4 regions of the Kitasatospora sp. NPDC051853 genome follow, and region 2 is predicted to be linked to each of the others. Evidence: riboswitches for the same ligand, from Rfam matches in the RefSeq annotation. Region 2 holds a riboswitch; each other region holds the start of a gene.
What was found. Region 2 has a riboswitch for cobalamin ahead of ACIA8O_RS26635 (FecCD family ABC transporter permease). Riboswitches for the same ligand answer to the same signal wherever they lie in the genome.
Positions count from the first base shown of each region.

Region 1 (4,657 bases), on a different contig from region 2:
ACGTACCCCTCGCCCGGGTAGTAGTCCCAGGGCTCGACGCCCGGCGCACCGTCCCAGGAGACCGGGGTCCAGACGAAGATCAGGTTGTGCAGCCCCCGGGTCTCCACCAGGTACCGGTAGGTGATCATCCAGAGCTTCTTGAAGTCCGCACCGGTCTGCCCGGACCACCAGAAACTGCGCTGGCAGTCCTGGTTGTTCATCTCGTGGTACGGCCGGAAGAGCACCGGGACGTCGTGCGCGGCCAGGTACTCCAGGTGGTCCGCGAGGAAGCGCAGGTCCTCCATCAGGGCCTGGTTCTCACGGGTCCCGCCCGCCTGGTCGACCACCCGGCCGAACCACTTCGGGTCGGTCATCCGGGGAGAGCTGCGGCAGAGCACGTTCTCGAAGGACTTCACCGGGGCACCGGGGTAGGGCTCGTGGAAGGACATGCCGACCATCCCGGCCGGGGCGCCGCCGTTGTCCGGCAGGACGGTGGTGCTGCCGTCGCAGTTGCGCTGCGCGCCGCCGGCACCGGTCCCGTAACTGCCGTCCGCCGCACGGGGGTAGCCCGACCAGACCGCCTTCAGCAGGTCCACCGCGTCGTCGGCGTACTGCCACTTGGCCTCGCAGGAGGGCCAGCGCCCGGCCGAGTAGCTCCGCTCGTTGCCGACCCCCCAGGCCGACTGCCCGTACCCCGGCCCCAGGTCCGCCTCGACGAACCCCGGCAGCTTGCCGGTGATGTCGGCCGCCTTCTTGTAGTAGTAGCCGGCCGGCTTGGAGCCGGCGAAGTCACCGTAGGAGGCGTTGTAGAGCTCGTTCTGCAGTTCCACGTGCTGCCCGATGACCGTGCCGCGCGGCTTGCCCGAGCGGGCGGCCTGCTCCAGGTCGGCCAGCAGCTGGAAGACCGCCCGGGCGTTGGGCGAGGCGGCCGGGTCACGCTTGAGCAGGTCCTTGCCCAGATCGGCCGGCACCGGACGCGACGCCGGGGCCGACGCCAGGCCGGGCCCGGACGAGGCCGGGGCGGAGGTCGGGGCCGCTCCCGGCCCGTCCTCCGCGCCGCTGACCGCTATCACCGTCGCGCAGACGAGCGAGGCCGTCAGCGTCACGGCGCCCAGCGTCACAGCACCGCCGTGTCTGCCCCGCAGAGATATCACGGACTCCCCCTGACAACTCCTGATCATCCTTGACAGGGAGACAGTATCGGGGCCTGCGTGCGGATCTGACCCCAGGTCACACCGGTCAGCCCGCCTGCGAGAGAGCCCGCTTCTCCAGCGTCGAGCGCACCCGGGCGGCGAAGCCCGGTCCGGCGTCGGTGGCGACCTTGTCAGCGGTGATGCCGCCCTCCTTCGCCGAGCCCGCGGCCGTGAAGTACGCGAACCGGCCGAGCGAGCCGTGCGTGCTGGCGCACCCCACCTCCTGGCAGAAGTCCTTCATGCCTTCGACCTGGAGGCCCTTGAGCTGTCCGTTGACGTTGCCGGTCGCCGTCTCGGCCTGGAGCCGCTTGTCGAAGACCGCCACGCCGACCACCACGGCGCTGTCGTTCAGCACGTAGGTGGCCCGCACCACCTGCCGGCAGGCCTGGTTCTCGATCGCGTCCGCGAGCCCGCCGGTGATGGCGTGCCAGCACGGCGTGACCGTCGTCGCGCTGCGCCGGGTCCAGACGGCGCCGCCGAACTCGAGGGTCTCCTCGGGGAAGAACGCGGCCGGGTCCACGGGTGCCTTGTCCGTGCTCACGTCCCAGATGGCCTTGAGTGACGCGTCGTCACCGGCGAGCGGGGACGCCGGGTTCGGTACCGGCGCCTTGGTCGCCCCGGTGGTGGCCGTCGGGCTCACGCTGGAGCCGGTCTTGCCGGTCGAGGCCGTCCCGGTCGGCTGTGCGACCGGGTCGCCGCCCTTCGACACGGAGACCGCCACGGCGACCAGCCCGCCGACGACCGCGAGCGCGACCACGCCGAGCAGCAACCGCATCCGGGTCTTCCGCTTCGCGTCGTCCTGGGCCCGCTGCGCCATCGCGTCCCAGTCCGGTCCGCCGGCCGGCGGACCGTACCCCGGGTACTGCTGCTGGTACTGCGGATATCCCTGACCGGGCTGCTGCCCGTTGCCACCGTTCATGCCCACCCCATCACTCATGAGCGCAGATCCTAGGCCATGTGGAGAATCCGCGAACAGGGACGGCCTCGGCTCCCCGAACGGCCTCCTGCGGGGCCTCCGGCCATCACTCCGGGCCACCATCGCGCTACACGACACCACACAAGATGTGGGGTCCACCAAGCCAGCTAGCACTACATGTATGCTCGCTCTCGCTGTCGATGCAGGGGAACTCCGGTGGAAGTCCGGGACTGCCCCGCAACGGTGAGCGGCCGCCTCGACGACGGCCCGCGAGTCCGGTGACCTGCCGACGGTGTGCCACACGGCTTCCCCGCAGATGCCTTGGAGCACCGCAGTGACGTCCGGGCCTCGCGGGTGGGCCGGGGGGTGGATCGCGCGCGCCGTGACGGCGTCAGCGCCGTACTCCCCTGCGCCCAAGTCGGCCCGGCAGCCATGCCGACCGCCGCCGCCAGGAGAGAAGCGCCTTGACCATCGCTGCCTCAGTTGCCCTGCCCGCCCAGGGAACCGCCGAAGACCGGACCGAACCGGGGGCCGCCCTGCTCCGGCTCCTCACGGACCGCAGCGCCGACCTCCCCCAGGTGGACCCGGGCCACGTCGCGGCCGCTGCGCTGCGCGGCCGGCACGCCGGTTCGGACTTCGCCGAGCTGCGCGGGCTGGCCGTGGAGGCTGCCGCCTCGATGATCGCCGAGGACCCGCAGTACTCGAAGCTGGCGGCCCGGCTGCTGGCGCTGGAGATCCAGGACGAGGCCGTCTCGCAGGGCGCCGTCTCCTTCTCCGCCTCGATCGCCGTCGGCCACGCCGAGGGCCTGATCGGTGACGTCACCGCGGCCTTCGTGGCCAAGCACGCGGCCGCCTTCGACGGTCTGGTCGACCGCTCCGGCGACGACCGCTTCGAGTACTTCGGCCTGCGCACCGTGCAGTCCCGCTACCTGCTGCGCCACCCGATCACCCGTCAGGTGATCGAGACCCCGCAGCACTTCCTGCTCCGGGTCGCGGCGGGCCTGGCGGTCGGCGACACCGAGGAGTCGGTGGCCGAGGTGGCCGGGCTCTACCGCCTGATGAGCCGTCTGGAGTACCTGACCAGCTCCCCGACGCTGTTCAACTCCGGCACCAAGCACCCGCAGATGTCCTCCTGCTACCTGCTGGACTCGCCGCTGGACAACCTGGACTCGATCTACAACCGGTACGCCCAGATCGCCCGGCTCTCCAAGCACGCCGGCGGCATCGGCCTGTCCTACTCCCGGATCCGCTCGCGCGGCAGCCTGATCCGCGGCACCAACGGCAAGTCCAACGGCATCGTCCCGTTCCTGCGCACCCTGGACTCCTCGGTCGCCGCGGTGAACCAGGGCGGCCGCCGCAAGGGCGCGGCCTGCGTCTACCTGGAGACCTGGCACGCGGACATCGAGGAGTTCCTGGAGCTCCGCGACAACACCGGCGAGGAGGCCCGCCGGACCCACAACCTCAACCTGGCCCACTGGATCCCGGACGAGTTCATGCGCCGGGTGAACGCCAACGCCGACTGGTCGCTGTTCTCCCCGGCCGACGTGCCCGAGCTGGTCGACCTCTGGGGCGCCGAGTTCGACGAGGCCTACCTCAAGGCCGAGCAGGCCGGCAAGGCCGTCCGCACCATCCCGGCGCAGACCCTGTACGCCCGGATGATGCGCACCCTGGCGCAGACCGGCAACGGCTGGATGACCTTCAAGGACGCCTCCAACCGGGCCGCCAACCAGACCGCGCTGCCCGGCCGGGTGGTCCACTCCTCGAACCTCTGCACCGAGATCATCGAGGTCACCGACGACTCCGAGACCGCCGTCTGCAACCTCGGCTCGGTCAACCTGGGCGCCCACGTCGCCGCGGGTGCCACCGTCGCCGACCTGCTCAACGCGATGGACTGGGAGCGGCTGGACGCCACCGTGCGCACCGCCGTGACCTTCCTGGACCGGGTCATCGACATCAACTTCTACCCGACCACCGAGGCGGGCACCTCCAACTCCCGCTGGCGGCCGGTCGGCCTCGGTGTGATGGGTCTCCAGGACGTCTTCTTCCAGCTCCGCCTGGACTTCGACTCCGCCGAGGCCAAGCAGCTCTCCACGCTGATCGCCGAGCGCATCATGCTCACCGCCTACGAGCGCTCCAGCGAGCTGGCCGAGCAGTTCGGCAAGCACGAGGCGTACGGCGAGACCCGGGCCGCCCGCGGCCAGCTGCACATCGACCACTTCGGCGTCACCCCCGCGTGGGCCGACCGCTGGGACGCGCTGCGCGCCCGGATCGCCGAGACCGGCCTGCGCAACTCGCTGCTGCTGGCCATCGCGCCGACCGCGACCATCGCCTCGATCGCCGGCGTCTACGAGTGCATCGAGCCGCAGGTCTCCAACCTCTTCAAGCGCGAGACCCTCTCCGGCGAGTTCCTCCAGGTCAACCCGTACCTGGTCCGCGAGCTCAAGGAGCTGGGCGTCTGGGACCAGCAGACCCGGGACGCGCTGCGCGAGTCCAACGGCTCGGTCCAGGACTTCAACTGGCTGCCCACCGAGGTCCGTTCGCTCTACCGCACCGCCTGGGAGCTGCCGCA
Region 1 is NZ_JBITBY010000011.1:251,917-256,573, forward strand. Features, by position in the region: gene ACIA8O_RS29950 (glycoside hydrolase family 26 protein) at 1-1,085, opposite strand, end outside; gene ACIA8O_RS29955 (hypothetical protein) at 1,219-2,109, opposite strand; cobalamin riboswitch at 2,253-2,394, shown strand; gene ACIA8O_RS29960 (ribonucleoside-diphosphate reductase subunit alpha) at 2,553-4,657, shown strand, end outside.
Region 1: linked by a shared signal. The riboswitch ahead of ACIA8O_RS29960 (ribonucleoside-diphosphate reductase subunit alpha) and the one ahead of ACIA8O_RS26635 (FecCD family ABC transporter permease) in region 2 are both predicted to bind cobalamin.

Region 2 (4,657 bases):
CCCGGGCCAGCGCGGCGGCGGTGTCGGCGAGGTCGTCGGGGCCGGGGGCCGCTGGGACCGACCGGCGATCGGGGGGTGGAGGAAGGAGCGGAGTTGGGGTGCGTGCATCGGCGGTGCCGACGAGGGAGTCCATGCGGAGCATCGGCGACTGAGGAGAAGCCGGCGAGGTGCGTGCCCCGGCGCCGCGACGCCACCCCCCGATCGCCGGTCGGTCCGAGCCCCGGCGGTGCGGCAGGCGGCCCATGCCGACCACCTCGGCGACGGTGAAGTCGAACTCGGCCACCGTCTCCTGCGGCAGCGCCCCCACCCGGCGGGCGCCCTCACGGGGCGTCAGCCCGTGCAGGTCCTCGCCGTCCAGCAGGACCGTGCCGCTGCTCGGGCGCAGCGCCCGGTAGACGGTGCGCAGCAGGGTGGACTTCCCGCTGCCGTTCGGCCCCACCAGCCCGATCACCTGCCCGCTCGCCGCCTTCAGGGTGGCCTCGTGCACCAGCCGCGCCCCGGCGATCTCCACCGAGACCGCGTCGATCTCGACCTTCACCGGTGGCCTCCCGCCGGGTCGTGGGCGGCCTGCGGCCCCGTCCGCTCCCGGGCCCCCATCAGCGGCCGCCGAAGCTGTAGGCGCGTCGCCGCATCAGCAGCAGGAAGCAGGGCACGCCGAGCACCGCCGTGATCACCCCGACCGGGAGTTCGGCGGGGGCGAGCAGCAGGCGGGAGACGATGTCGACCCAGACCAGCAGCACCGCGCCCAGCAGCGGAGCGACCGTCAGCACCCGCCGGTGGCCGGCCCCGACCAGCATCCGGGCCAGGTGCGGGACCATCAGCCCGACGAAGCCGATCGCCCCGCTGACCGCGACCACGGTGCCGGTGACGGCGGCGGTCACCAGGAAGAGCGCCCGCCGGAGCCGGGCGGCGTCCACGCCGAGGGCGGCGGCCGTCTCGTCGCCCATGGCCAGCGCGTCCAGGCTGCCGGCGGCGGCCAGCAGGTAGACCAGTCCGGCCAGCACGGTGGCCGCCGCGATCGGGACGGAGGCCCAGGTGGCGCCACCCAGGCTGCCGAGCAGCCACATCATCGCGGTGCGGGCGGCCTCGCCGCGTTCGGCGGAGAAGACCATCAGCGAGGTGACGGCGGAGAAGCCGTAGGCGAGGGCGGTGCCGGTGAGGACCAGGCGCAGCGGGGTGAGGCCGTGGGCGGTGCGGGCCACCGCGTAGACCAGGACCATGGCGGCCAGCGCCGAGCTGAAGGCGGAGAGCGAGAGCGCCCAGACGCCCAGCGAGGCGAAGGCGCCGAGCAGCAGCACCGCGTTGGCGCCGACGGCGGCGCCGGAGGAGATGCCGAGCACGAAGGGGTCGGCCAGCGCGTTGCGGACCATGGCCTGGACGGCGACGCCGACGGCGGAGAGCCCGGCGCCGACCACGGCGGCGAGCACCGCCCGGGGCAGCCGGATCTCCCAGACGATGGTGTAGCCGGCCACCTGGTCGGCGTCGATCCGCCCGCCGGTGAGCCCGGCCTGGAGGAAGTGGGCGACCTGACCGAGGCTCAGCCCCGAGGAGCCGAGGGCGACTCCGCAGACCAGCGAGGCCAGCAACGCGGCGCCGAGGCCGAGGGCCAGCGGGCCGGTGCGCAGCGGTGGCCGGGCGGGTGCCGGGCCGGGCCGGCTGGTGGTGCCGCCGGGAGGTCCGGTGACGGTGGTCGCGCTGCTCAACGGCTGGGCCTTCGGTCGGGCCCCGGGCGTACGGGGGCGCGAGCGGCCGTGCCCCGCGCGGCGGCGGACGGCGGGCGTCCGCGCGCTCCGGCGGGCGCGCCGTTCGGCATCCCCTCGCAGTCCGCGGCGAGTTCTCGGGAGGACCGCGCCGCCGGGGGCGATCGGACTCACGGACCGTCAAGGTCCGTTCCACCGTTGCGGGTCAGCGCCGGGTTCTCACCGGACTTCTCCCTCGGGACGCCCTGGCAGCATAGCAAGGCTCACCTCACCTGTAAGGGGCCCTTCCCTGTGGCACCCGGCACATCCGGCGGCGCGCTCCGCGCGTACCCGAACCCGTCGCACCCGATCGGTAGCGTTCGCGACGGGACGACCCGACGGGCCAAGACGGGCGAGGACGAGCGAAGGAGCGGCCGTGGCAGGGGAACTGACGGGACGGGTGGCCTTGGTGGCGGGAGCCACCCGGGGTGCCGGGCGGGGCATCGCGGTCCAGCTGGGCGCGGCCGGCGCCACCGTGTACTGCACCGGCCGCTCCACCCGGGGCCGCCGTTCGGAGTACGACCGGCCGGAGACGGTGGAGGAGACCGCCGAGCTGGTGGACGCGGCGGGCGGGCGCGGCGTCGCGGTGGTGACGGACCACCTGGTGCCGGAGCAGGTCGAGGCGCTGGTGCGGCGGATCGACGCCGAGCAGGGGCGGCTGGACGTGCTGGTGAACGACATCTGGGGCGCCGAGCACCTCTTCCAGTGGGACACCCCGGTCTGGGAGCACGACCTGACGAACGGTCTGCGGCTGCTGCGCCTCGCGGTGGAGACGCACGCCGTCACCAGCCACCACGCGCTGCCGCTTTTGCTGCGCTCCCCCGGCGGGCTGGTGGTGGAGATGACCGACGGCACCGCCGAGTACAACCGGGAGAACTACCGGATCAACCTCTTCTACGACCTGGCCAAGACCTCGGTGCTGCGGATGGCCTTCGCCCTCGGCCACGAGCTCGGGCCGCGCGGCGCCACGGCGGTGGCGCTCACCCCGGGCTGGATGCGCTCGGAGATCATGCTGGAGACCTTCGGCGTCACCGAGGCCACCTGGCGCGACGCTCTCGGGAAGGTCCCGCACTTCGCCATCTCGGAGACCCCGTCCTACGTCGGCCGCGCGGTGGCCGCCCTGGCCGCCGACCCGGACCGGGCCCGGTGGAACGGGCGGTCGCTCTCCAGCGGGCAGCTGGCCCGCGAGTACGGCTTCACCGACCTCGACGGCTCCCGCCCGGACGCCTGGCGTTACCTGGTCGAGGTGCAGGACCCGGGCCGCCCCGCCGACACCACCGGCTACCGCTGACCCGGCGCTCCGGCCGGGTACGGTGGGCGCATGAGCGACGACCGTGCCCGGCTGACCGCCCTCGTCCACGGACTCGTGCAGGGCGTCGGCTTCCGATGGTCCGTCAGGGAGCGGGCGGAGGCGATCGGCGGGCTGACCGGCTACGCCCGCAACCTCGCCGACGGCGGGGTCGAGGTGCTGGCCGACGGCGGCCGGGACGGCTGCCTGCGCCTGCTGGAGTGGCTGCGCGGCGGCGAAACCCCGGGGCGGGTGGACTCGGTGGCCGAGCGCTGGAGCTCCCCGGCCACCGAGCACCCGGGCTTCACGATCCGCTGAGCGCCCCGGCCCCGGCCCGCTTGCGCCGGCCGTGCAGCACGCCGAGCAGCACCACGACGGCCGCCACCGCCATCGAGAGCGAGACCACCTCGCGGTTCTCGTCGTCCGTGAACATGTAGCCGATCACGAAGACGATCATCGCGATCGCCGCCCAGGTCAGCCACGGGAAGAGCCACATCTTCACCGTCAGCCCCTCCGGGTGCTCCCGCAGCAGGATGCCGCGCATCCGCAGCTGGGTGCAGCAGATCACCAGCCAGACGAAGAGCGCGATCGCCCCGGAGGAGTTCAGCAGGAAGCTGAACACGGTGTCCTTGAACGCGTAGTTGAAGTAGACCGCGACGAAGCCGAAGACCACCGAGCCGAGGATCGCCGCCACCGGCACGCCGCGGCGGTTCGCCCGGGCGAAGGCGGCCGGCGCGTCGCCGCGCTCACCGAGCGAGAAGGCCATCCGGGAGGCCGTGTAGAGGCCGGAGTTGAGGCAGGACAGGACGGAGGTGAGGATCACCACCTCCATGATGGTGCCCGCCTGCGGGATGCCGATCGAGTCCAGCGCGGCCACGTAGGAGCCCTTGGCGGTGATCGCCGGGTCGTTCCACGGCAGCAGGGTGAGCACCACCAGGATCGAGCCCAGGTAGAAGACCGCGATCCGCCAGATCACCGAGTTGGTGGCCCGGGTGACGGCCCGTCGGGGGTCGGCCGACTCGCCGGCCGCCAGCGTGACGATCTCGCTGCCCATGAAGGAGAAGACCACCATCAGCACGCCGGTGAGCACCGCCCCGGCCCCGTGCGGGAAGAAGCCGCCGGTGTCGGTCAGGTGGGCCAGACCGGCGCCCGGGTTGTCGGAGCCCGGCAGCAGCCCGAAGACGGCGAGCAGGCCGATCACCACGAAGACCCCGATCGCCACCACCTTGATGCCGGCGAACCAGAACTCGAACTCGCCGTACGAGGCGACCGAGCCGAGGTTGGTGACGGTCAGCACCGCCATCACGATCAGCGCCCAGGCCCACTGCGGCACGGCCGGGACCCAGCCCTCCAGGATCACCGCCCCGGCGGTGGCCTCCACCGCGAGCACCACCACCCAGAAGAACCAGTACAGCCAGCCGATCGAGAACCCGGCCCAGCGGCCCAGCGCCCGGTCCGCGTACGCCGAGAAGGAGCCCGGGTCGGGGCTGGCGGCCGCCATCTCGCCGAGCATCCGCATGACCAGCACCACCAGCACGCCGACCAGCAGGTACGACAGCAGGATGGCCGGGCCAGCCTTGGCGATCCCGGCGCTCGACCCGACGAACAGGCCGGCGCCGATCACCCCGCC
Region 2 is NZ_JBITBY010000009.1:401,594-406,250, reverse strand. Features, by position in the region: gene ACIA8O_RS26640 (ABC transporter ATP-binding protein) at 1-538, opposite strand, end outside; gene ACIA8O_RS26635 (FecCD family ABC transporter permease) at 597-1,625, opposite strand; cobalamin riboswitch at 1,842-1,961, opposite strand; gene ACIA8O_RS26630 (SDR family oxidoreductase) at 2,116-3,030, shown strand; gene ACIA8O_RS26625 (acylphosphatase) at 3,061-3,345, shown strand; gene ACIA8O_RS26620 (amino acid permease) at 3,332-4,657, opposite strand, start outside.

Region 3 (4,657 bases), on a different contig from region 2:
CGTACCCGGCGACGGCGACGACCAGCAGGAGCAGCAGCGGGTTGGTGGTCCGGGAGGCCGCCGCACCGAGGCCGAGCGCCCAGAGCCACCACGCGCCGGGGTGCAGACGGCGCGGGCCGATCGCGGAGCGGGTGGTGGCTGGGGGCACGGGAGACCTTCGAGGGGTGGGAGAGGGGGTGACGGTGGGTCAGGAGCGGCGGCGGCGGGCCTGCCAGACGGCCGCCCCGGCCAGCGCGGCCACCAGGGCGGCGCCCGCGACCACGCCCAGGGCCGGGCCGCCGGAGTCCTTGCCGCCGGAGTCCTTGCCGCCGGAGTCCTTGTCGCCGGAGACGGACGCGGATCCGGCGGCGTCCACCACGTCGCCGCAACCGGCCTTCGGGTAGCCGGAGATGGCGCACAGGATGCCGGCCGCGTCGTACCGCAGCGGCGGGGCCACGGCGGCCAGCACCTCGGCGGAGGTGGCGGCGGACGGGACCGCGGCGCAGGCGGTGCGCGGCGAGGGCGCGGGCGGGGTCTCGCCGGACGGGGCGTCGGCGGCGGTGCCGAAGTCGAGCACCACGGCCACCCGCTTCCTGCCGGGCTGCGCGGGGGTGGCGGCGCAGAGCGCGGCGAAGTCCCCGGTGCCGGTGGGGCGTGCGGCGTCCTGCCCGCCGTCCGGGCTGACCGCGAAGCGCCAGCCGTCCACGGCGCCGTCCGGCGGCACGTACACGGCGGGGCCCTGCTGCTGGTACGTCCAGCCGGAGCCGGCCGCCTTCCAGAACGACCAGTAGCGGTAGCCGGTGGCGTGCGCGGGGGGCGCGGTCAGAAGGGCGAGCAGGAGGGCGGCCAGGAGGGCGAGCAGGAAGGCGAGCGGGAGGGCGAGTGCGGCGGTGGGGGCCGGGGCCGCCACCGCCGCACGGGGTCGACGGGGCGTCACTTCTGCTCGTCGCCCTTGCCGGTGCCGTTCTCGGTCTTCGCGGCGGGCTTGGCCGCGCCGCCCGGGGTGTGGGTGCCGCGCTTGCGCTGGAGGCTGAGCAGCAGGCCGCCGCCGATGCCGATCAGCAGGCCGACGCCGATCAGCCAGAACGGGGAGAAGCCGCCGTTGTCGTCGGCCTCGGTGATGGAGGAGCCGGGGGCCTTGGTGCCCTTGGGGTACTCCGAGGCGGCGGCGCTGGCGGCGGCCGGCACCGACTTGGGCGCCGGGCCGGCGTCGATCAGCAGCTGGAGGATGTTGCTGCCGCCGAAGTTCAGCGGGTCGAGCTTGGCGGCCTGGGCGGTCAGCACCAGGGTGGCGGCGGCCGAGGCGTCGGTGCCGGAGGCGCCCTTGGCGGCCCAGGCGTAGCCGTTGCCGGCCAGCCAGTCGGCGGCGCTGGCGGCCTCCTTGGGGTGCCCGGCCTGGATCAGGCTGAGCGTGGCCCAGGCGGTGGCGGTGTAGTCGGGGGTGGGGGCGGCGCCGGGGGTGGTGAGCATCAGGTGCTGGCCGTTGGCGGCCAGCTGCTCGGCCAGGTGGGCGGAGACCGCCTCGGCGGAGGCGGCGCGCGGCACCGGGCCGGAGGTGGCGGCGGAGCAGTCCAGCGGCTTGGGGGCGGCGTCCACCCGGTTGGTGTTGGTGACCGGCAGCTTGCCGCCGGCCGCGGCCAGCGCGGCCTGGGCGCTGGCCAGCCCGTTCGGGGCGAGCGAGCCGTCCGGGGCGGGCTGGTAGGCGAAGGCGCCGCGCTGGCCGACGGGGGCGGCGCAGCCGAGCTGGAACAGGGCCAGGCCGTCGTAGGCGCTCTTGCCGTCCTTGGCCACGGTGGCCGGGTCGGCGCCGACGGTGAGCAGGGCGCTGACGGCCAGTCCGGTGGAGTTGGCGTCACCGGGGTTGCCCGGGTTGTAGGCCCAACTGCCGTCCGCGTTCTGGACCTTCTTCAGCCACTCGACGCCCCGGCTGACGGAGTTCTGGTGCCCGTCCAGCTTGCTCAGCGCCTGGACGGCCATGGCGGTGGCGTTGGTGTCCTCGGCCTTCGGGTCGCAGGCGCCGGTGGTCGCGGCGGCGGCGGAGGTGTCGGCCCGGAACGAGGGCCAGCCGCCGTCCGCGCACTGCTGGCCGGTGAGCCAGTTGACCGCCTCGTCGGCGGGCACCACGCCGGAGGCGGAGAGCGCGGTGAGGGCCAGCGACTGCCGCCACACGCCGTCGTAGGTGGGGTCGCCCTTGCCGTAGACCGCGGCGGGCGCGGTGACCGGGGAGGGGGAGGCCGACGGGGTGTCCGCGAGGGCGGGGGCGGCGGTGCCGACCAGCAGGGCGGCGGTGGCCAGGGCGGCGGCGCCCGCGCGGGCGGTGGTGAGCATGGCGGTGGGTGGACCTTTCACTGAGCGGTTGTACGGCGGTCCGGCCGGACCGCCCGTGGACCTCGACGTGGCCGCTCGCTCCCGGACGGGCATTTCGACTTTCACGGCTGCGGGTCAGTGCCGGAGTCCCACCGGCTTCCCCCGACGAGGAGCGGATGAAGTTGTACCAGCGGTTCAAGACTCTAACCTTCCGGCCGTCGCGCTCCGTACCGACACGGTCTGGACGCCGCCCCTCCCCACGGACTAGAACTGGTACCAGTTTTTCGGTCCGTCGGGTGGAGGAGTCGGGGATGACCGGGGTCGTGGAGCACGGCGAGCTGTTCATCGGGGGCGTCTGGAGCGCCCCCGCGGGGGACGCGGTGATCGAGGTGGTCTCCCCGCACACCGAGCAGGTGATCGGCCGGGTTCCGCACGCCGCCGAGGCGGACGTGGACCGCGCGGTGGCCGCCGCCCGCCGGGCCTTCGACGAGGGGCCCTGGCCCCGGCTGTCGCCGGCCGAGCGGATCGCGGTGGTGCGCCGGATCAAGGACGGCCTGGCCGCCCGGGCCCGGGAGCTGGCCGAGCTGATCACCTCCCAGAACGGCTCCCCGATCTCCTGGAGCGTGCCCGCGCAGGCCCACGGACCGGTGGCGATCTGGGACTCCTACATCAAGGTGGCCGAGGCGCACCCCTTCGAGGAGCTGCGGGCCGGGGCCTTCGGCCGGGCCCTGGTGCGCAGCGAGCCGGCCGGGGTGGTGGCGGCCGTGGTGCCGTGGAACGTGCCGCAGTTCGCCGCCGCCTCCAAGCTGGCGCCCGCCCTGCTGGCCGGCTGCACCGTGGTGCTCAAGCCCTCGCCGGAGACCCCGCTGGACGCGTACGTGCTGGCCGAGGTGGTCCGCGAGGCCGGGCTGCCGGAGGGCGTGCTGAGCATCCTGCCCGCCGACCGGGAGACCGGCGCGTACCTGGTCGGCCACCCCGGCGTGGACAAGGTCTCCTTCACCGGCTCGGTGGCCGCCGGGCGGCTGGTGATGGCCAGTGCCGCCCGCACCCTGAAGAAGGTCACCCTGGAGCTCGGCGGCAAGTCCGCCGCGATCGTGCTCCCCGACGCCGACCTGGACCGCACCGTCCGCTCCCTGGTCGCCTCCGCCTACCTCAACAACGGCCAGGCCTGCATCGCCCAGACCCGGATCCTGGCCCCCGCCCCCCACTACGAGGAACTGGCCGAACGCCTCACCGCCGCCGTCGCCGCCCTCCCGGTCGGCGACCCGCTCGACCCGGCCACCGCGGTCGGCCCGCTGGTGACGGCCCGTCAGCGGCAGCGCAGCCTCGACTACATCGCGCTGGCCCAGGCGGAGGGCGCCAAGCTGCTCACCGGCGGCGGGGTGCCGGCCGGTCTGGAGCGCGGCTGGTACGTCGAGCCGACGCTGTTCGGCGACGTGGACAACGCGAGCCGGATCGCCCAGGAGGAGGTCTTCGGGCCGGTGGTCTGCCTGACGCCCTACCAGGACGAGGAGCAGGCCGTCCGGCTGGCGAACGACTCCGAGTTCGGCCTCTCCGGCAGCGTCTGGACCGCCGACGTGGAACGCGGCCTGGACGTGGCCCGCCGGATCCGCACCGGCACCTACGCGGTCAACACCTTCAACCTCGACTGCGGCGTCCCCTTCGGCGGCTACAAGCAGTCCGGCGTCGGCCGCGAGTTCGGCCCCGAGGGCTTCGCCGAGTACCTGGAGACCAAGAGCATCGTGCTGCCCAGGGGGTACACCGCGCCCTGACGGGGGCTCGGGCCGTCAGAGCGTCAGCAGGCGGGCCGCGGTGTGCAGGTCGGCGCGGACCTCGGCGAGGGAGGTGCGGCCGGAGAGCCAGGCCAGCAGGGTGGCGTGCCAGGTGTGGGCGACCACGCGCAGGGCGGCCTGCTGGGCGGGGGTGGGGGTGGGGCCCAGCTGGGCGGCGTCCAGGACGATGGCGGAGGTGACGGCGGAGACGGCGTCGACCTCGGCGCTCACCGAGCGGTCGGCGAAGGAGAGGGCGCGCACCATGGCCTCCGCGAGCCGGGGCTCGCGCTGGAGCGCGTGGAAGGCCTGGGTCAGGGTCTCGGCGACCCTGGCCGCCGGGTCGTCCCCGGTCGGGGGGTGACGGCGGACCTGTTCGTGGAGGTGCTGGAGCTGCTCCTGCATCACCGCGACCAGCAGGTGCACCTTCGAGGGGAAGTAGCGGTAGAGGGTGCCGAGCGCGACCTCCGCCGTCTCGGCCACCTCGCGCATCTGCACCGCCTCGTACCCGCCCCGGGCGGCCAGCGCGGTGGAGGCCCGCAGGATGCGGCGGCGGCGTTCGGCCTGACGGGGCGTGAGCCCGGCGCCGGGGGCGGCGGTGG
Region 3 is NZ_JBITBY010000002.1:579,534-584,190, reverse strand. Features, by position in the region: gene ACIA8O_RS07285 (energy-coupling factor transporter transmembrane component T) at 1-148, opposite strand, end outside; gene ACIA8O_RS07280 (SCO2322 family protein) at 188-916, opposite strand; gene ACIA8O_RS07275 (prenyltransferase/squalene oxidase repeat-containing protein) at 913-2,328, opposite strand; cobalamin riboswitch at 2,374-2,493, opposite strand; gene ACIA8O_RS07270 (aldehyde dehydrogenase) at 2,598-4,058, shown strand; gene ACIA8O_RS07265 (TetR family transcriptional regulator) at 4,074-4,657, opposite strand, start outside.
Region 3: linked by a shared signal. The riboswitch ahead of ACIA8O_RS07275 (prenyltransferase/squalene oxidase repeat-containing protein) and the one ahead of ACIA8O_RS26635 (FecCD family ABC transporter permease) in region 2 are both predicted to bind cobalamin.

Region 4 (4,657 bases), on a different contig from region 2:
GCCTCGACGTCCTCCCACTCGGTCTCGCCGAAGTGGCTGAGGCCGTCCGGCGGCTCGGGGGCGCCCTGGTCGCCGCGGTAGGTGACGGTGAGGGTGGGGAGTTCCAGCGCGCGCAGGGTCGGGATGACCGGCAGGGCCTGGGTGCGGTCGGCGCCGGGGCCGTGGACCAGCAGGACCCAGGTGCCGCGCTTGCCCGGGGTGTACCAGGCCGGGAGGTCGCCGTACTCGCCGACCGCGATGGTGTCGGTGTGGTCGATGCCGAGGGCACTGCGCGGGTCACCGGTGAGCACCCGCGGGGTGAGCTCGACCTTGGTGCCGGGGTCGAGGGAGCCGCCGTCCACGCCCTCCAGGCGGCGGGTGACGGTCTGCGGCCCGGTGGCCAGCACCTCGCCGACCACGGCGTGGCCGCCGTTCGGCCACTCCAGGGCGTAGCGGCCGGGCAGGGAGGTGGAGGTGCTGCGGGTGATCACCACCCCGCCGGGGGCCAGGTCGTGCACCCGCAGTTCGGGGGCGCTGCCGGGTTCGGGCCGGCCGGGCCGCACCACGCCCTGGGAGGCGCGGCGGCCGATCAGCAGGACGGCCGCGCCACCGGCTCCGACGACGGCGGCGGCCACCATGGCCGCGGTTCCCCAACGCATGGTGCTCCCGGGTGTGTGGGCGGGTCTCGGACGTTGCCGTCCATTCGACCGGGGGCGGGGGCGGGGTGCCACCGGAGTGCCGCCGTACGGGAGCCGGGAGGGCCGCGAGGGCTGGACGGGCCGGACCGGAGCGGACGGACCGTCAGACCGGGATGTCGGTGGGGCGGGAGGCGAGCAGCTGCCAGAACCGCTGGAGGGGCGGGACATCGGGCTGCTGCTGTTCGGCGGCGGCGGGGGCGGCGCCCCAGTGCATCGGGACGACGTGGTCCTGCTGGAGCTCGGCGAGGACGGTCTCCAGGACGGGGCGGGGCACCGGCAGGAGCTTGGCGACCGGCTTCACCTGGCTCTGCCAGCGGCCGTCCACGCACTGGCGCAGGCACTTCTCCAGGGCGTCCTGACGGTTGGTCACCAGGACGAAGGCGCGGAGGGTGAGGCCGAGCACCTGGGCGAGTTCCCAGGACTGCTCGGGGTCACCGGGCCAACTGCCGGTCAGTTCGGCCTGCTCGTAGGTGCGCGGGGCGACGCCGATCCGGCGGGCGGCCTGCTCCTGGGTGAGCTCCCGGGCCACCCGGAAGTCGCGCAGGCTCGACGGGGCGGTGCCCATCAGCTGGACGGGCGGGCACCAGAGGGCGCGGGCCAGGGCGATGAACTCGGTCTCGTCCGGGCGGTACTCCCCGCTCTCCCAGCCGATCACGTGGGTGGGCAGCAGCCGCACGCCGTGGGCGGCCATGCCGGCCGCGACCTGCTCGGGCGTCAGCCCGAGGCCCACCCGGTGGGCCCTCGCGGCGGCGGGTGAGAACGGGACCGGCGTGGGGGTGGGCGGTCTTCGGCGCATGCCCAGACCGTAGGTGCGGGTCGGCTGCCGCCTGCACCCGCTGAACGCACGAACCGGCTTCCCGGGCCCGCCCGTCCGCCTGGAGGTTCCTACCACTACTGACGGATGATCACCCAGGACCGGTAGGAGGTAACGACGGCGAGGAGCGACGCCGGGGCGCGGGGAACTGCGCGCTTCGGGAGGCGGTCCACCGGCAACTGAACCGCCGTCAGCCGGTTGCAGGTGCTGCCGTTCCCCTGCGCGCAGTTCCTCGCGCCCCTGAGGTCGCTGCCCTGCCGCGCCGGTTGCCTCAGTGCATCTTGCCGAAGAGTTCCTCGATGGTGGCCGGGGTGGGGAGTTCGCCGTTGGGGGTGAGGCGGTCGACCGTGGTGGGGAGGTGGGTGGCGAGGGTGTCGGCGGCCTGGTCGGGGGTGATGCCGGCGTTGCGGGCGAGCATCTCGAGTTCGCCGGGTGGGAGGGCGGCGGCGAGTTCGGGACCGGTGACGGGGTGGTTGTCGCCGGTGCCGACCCAGGAGCGGGCCTGGGAGCCGAGGCCGCCCTCCGTCAGCTGTTGGAGCAGGGCGCCGAGCCCGTTGCCCCGCCCGGCGCCGTTCGCGGCGAGCGAGCCGAGCAGGATGGAGAGGAGGTTCCCCGCACTGCCGTTCCCGCCGCCGCTGCCGCCGAGCAGACCGCTGAGGAGTTTGCCGAGATCGGTCATCGCCGTCCCTCTGTTCTTCCGGGTCCGGTGCGGCAGCACTGCCGCGCCACGGCCAGCCTCGCCCTGCCGGGGGTACGCCGCACGGTGGGGCGGACAACCGTGTGACCAAGCCCTCCGCGCCCGTTGTTGACGGCCGGTCGAGGGGCGTGGTGGGATCTTTCAGCCAATCGGAGGCAAGGAGAGGAAGCCGGTGCGAATCCGGCGCGGTCCCGCCACTGTCACCGGGGAGCACGCTCGATCCATGGTCACGACGGCCCGCCCAGGCGGCTGTTGGAAGGCCCGAGGGTGTGTCCGACCCGGAAGCCAGGAGACTCTCGCCCCCGCTACGTCGATCCAGGGCGCGGACCCTGAGTGAGGACACGCACTGATGCCGCCTGCCCGGAGCCACGCCGACTCGCCCGCACCGTGCGCCGTCTGACCCCCTTTCTGCTGGGCGCCGCCGCCGGCTACCTGGCGGACGCCCGCTTCGGCGATCCCCGGCGCGGCCATCCGGTGGCGCTGTTCGGCTCGGCCGCGACGGGGCTGGAGCGCCGGATCTGGCGCGACGACCGGGCGGTGGGGGCCGCGTACACCGCCGCCTGTGTGGGGACGGTCGCCGCCGGGGCCGCGCTGGCCGGGCGTGCCGTGCGCCGCAGCCCCGTCGCCACCGCCGCACTGGCTGCGGCCGCCACCTTCACCGTGCTGGGCGGGAGTTCGCTGGCCCGGGAGGCCCGGACCATCGGGGCCTCGCTGGAGGCCGGGGACCTGACGGCGGCCCGGGAGCGGCTGCCGCACCTGTGCGGGCGGGACCCGAGCGGGCTGGACGGGCAGCAGATCGCCCGGGCCGTGGTGGAGTCGGTGGCGGAGAACACCGCCGACGCGGTGGTGAACGCGCTCACCTGGGGGGCCCTGGCCGGGACGCCCGGGCTGCTGGCGTTCCGGGCGGTGAACACCCTGGACGCGATGGTGGGGCACCGCTCGGCGCGGTACCTGCGGTTCGGCTGGGCCTCGGCGCGGCTGGACGACGTGGCGGGCTGGCCCGGGGCGCGGCTGACCGCGCTGCTGACGGTGGCGGCCGCGCCGGAGCCGGGGACGGCCTGGCGGGTGTGGCGGCGTGACGGTTCGTCACACCCGAGCCCGAACGCCGGGCAGGCGGAGTCGGCCTTCGCGGGCGCCCTGGGGGTGCGCCTCGGGGGCACGCTGCAGTACGGGGAGCGCGTGGAGCACCGACCGGTGCTCGGGGCCGAGTTGCGCCCCGTGGGCGTGCGGGACATCGAACGGGCCTGCGCCCTGTCGCGCCGGGTCGGCGCGCTGGCGCTGGGCGTCGCGCTGGTCGGACGGGCCGTCATCTCCGGTGCGGGCCGGAAGAGCCGTAAGGGGAGGACAACGTGAGCAACGCGCTGCTGGTGGCCGGGACCACCTCGGACGCCGGGAAGAGCGTCGTGACCGCGGGCATCTGCCGCTGGCTGGCCCGGCAGGGGGTGCGGGTCGCCCCGTTCAAGGCGCAGAACATGTCGCTGAACTCCTTCGTCACCGCCGACGGCGCCGAGATCGGCCGGGCCCAGGCGATGCAGGCGCAGGCCGCCCGGGTGGAGCCGGAGGCGGCGATGAACCCGGTGCTGCTCAAGCCGGGGGCGGACGCGCGCAGCCAGGTGGTGCTGCTGGGCAAGCCGGTGGCCGAGGTCGGCGCGCTGGACTACCGGGAGCGCAAGCCGTACCTGCTGGAGCGCTCGCTGGAGTGCCTGGCGGACCTGCGCAGCCGGTACGAGGTGGTGGTCTGCGAGGGCGCCGGCTCGCCGGCCGAGATCAACCTGCGGGACCGGGACATCGCCAACATGGGCCTGGCCACGGCGGCGAAGCTGCCGGTGGTGGTGGTCGGCGACATCGACCGGGGCGGGGTCTTCGCCGCGATGTACGGGACCCTGGCGCTGCTCTCGGCCGAGGACCAGGCGCTGGTGGCGGGCTGGTTCGTCAACAAGTTCCGCGGCGACGCGCGGCTGCTGGAGCCGGGGCTGAGGATGCTGCACGACCTGACGGGCCGTCCGGTGCTGGGCACCCTGCCGATGCTGCCGGGCCTGTGGCTGGACGCCGAGGACTCGCTGGACCTGACCACGGTGGTGGACCGGGGCGCGGTGCGCGGGCCGGTCGGCCGGGACGTGCTGCGGGTGGCCGTGGTGCGCTTCCCGCGGCTGTCGAACTTCACCGACCTGGACGCGCTGGCCCAGGAGCCGGGCGTGCTGGTGCGCTGGGCGACCCGGGCCGAGGAGCTGGCCGACGCGGACCTGGTGGTGCTGCCCGGTACCCGGGCCACCGTGGCGGACCTGGCCTGGCTGCGCGAGCGGGGCCTGGAGCCGGTGCTGCGCGAGCGGGTGGCGGCGGGCCTGCCGGTGCTCGGGGTCTGCGGCGGGTACCAGATGCTCGGCCGGGAGATCGAGGACGAGGTGGAGTCCAAGGCCGGGCGGGTGGACGGCCTGGGACTGCTGCCGACCCGGGTGGTGTTCGGCCGGG
Region 4 is NZ_JBITBY010000013.1:26,471-31,127, forward strand. Features, by position in the region: gene ACIA8O_RS31760 (alpha/beta hydrolase family protein) at 1-638, opposite strand, end outside; gene ACIA8O_RS31765 (helix-turn-helix domain-containing protein) at 781-1,473, opposite strand; gene ACIA8O_RS31770 (YidB family protein) at 1,763-2,209, opposite strand; cobalamin riboswitch at 2,350-2,484, shown strand; gene ACIA8O_RS31775 (cobalamin biosynthesis protein) at 2,576-3,541, shown strand; gene ACIA8O_RS31780 (cobyric acid synthase) at 3,538-4,657, shown strand, end outside.
Region 4: linked by a shared signal. The riboswitch ahead of ACIA8O_RS31775 (cobalamin biosynthesis protein) and the one ahead of ACIA8O_RS26635 (FecCD family ABC transporter permease) in region 2 are both predicted to bind cobalamin.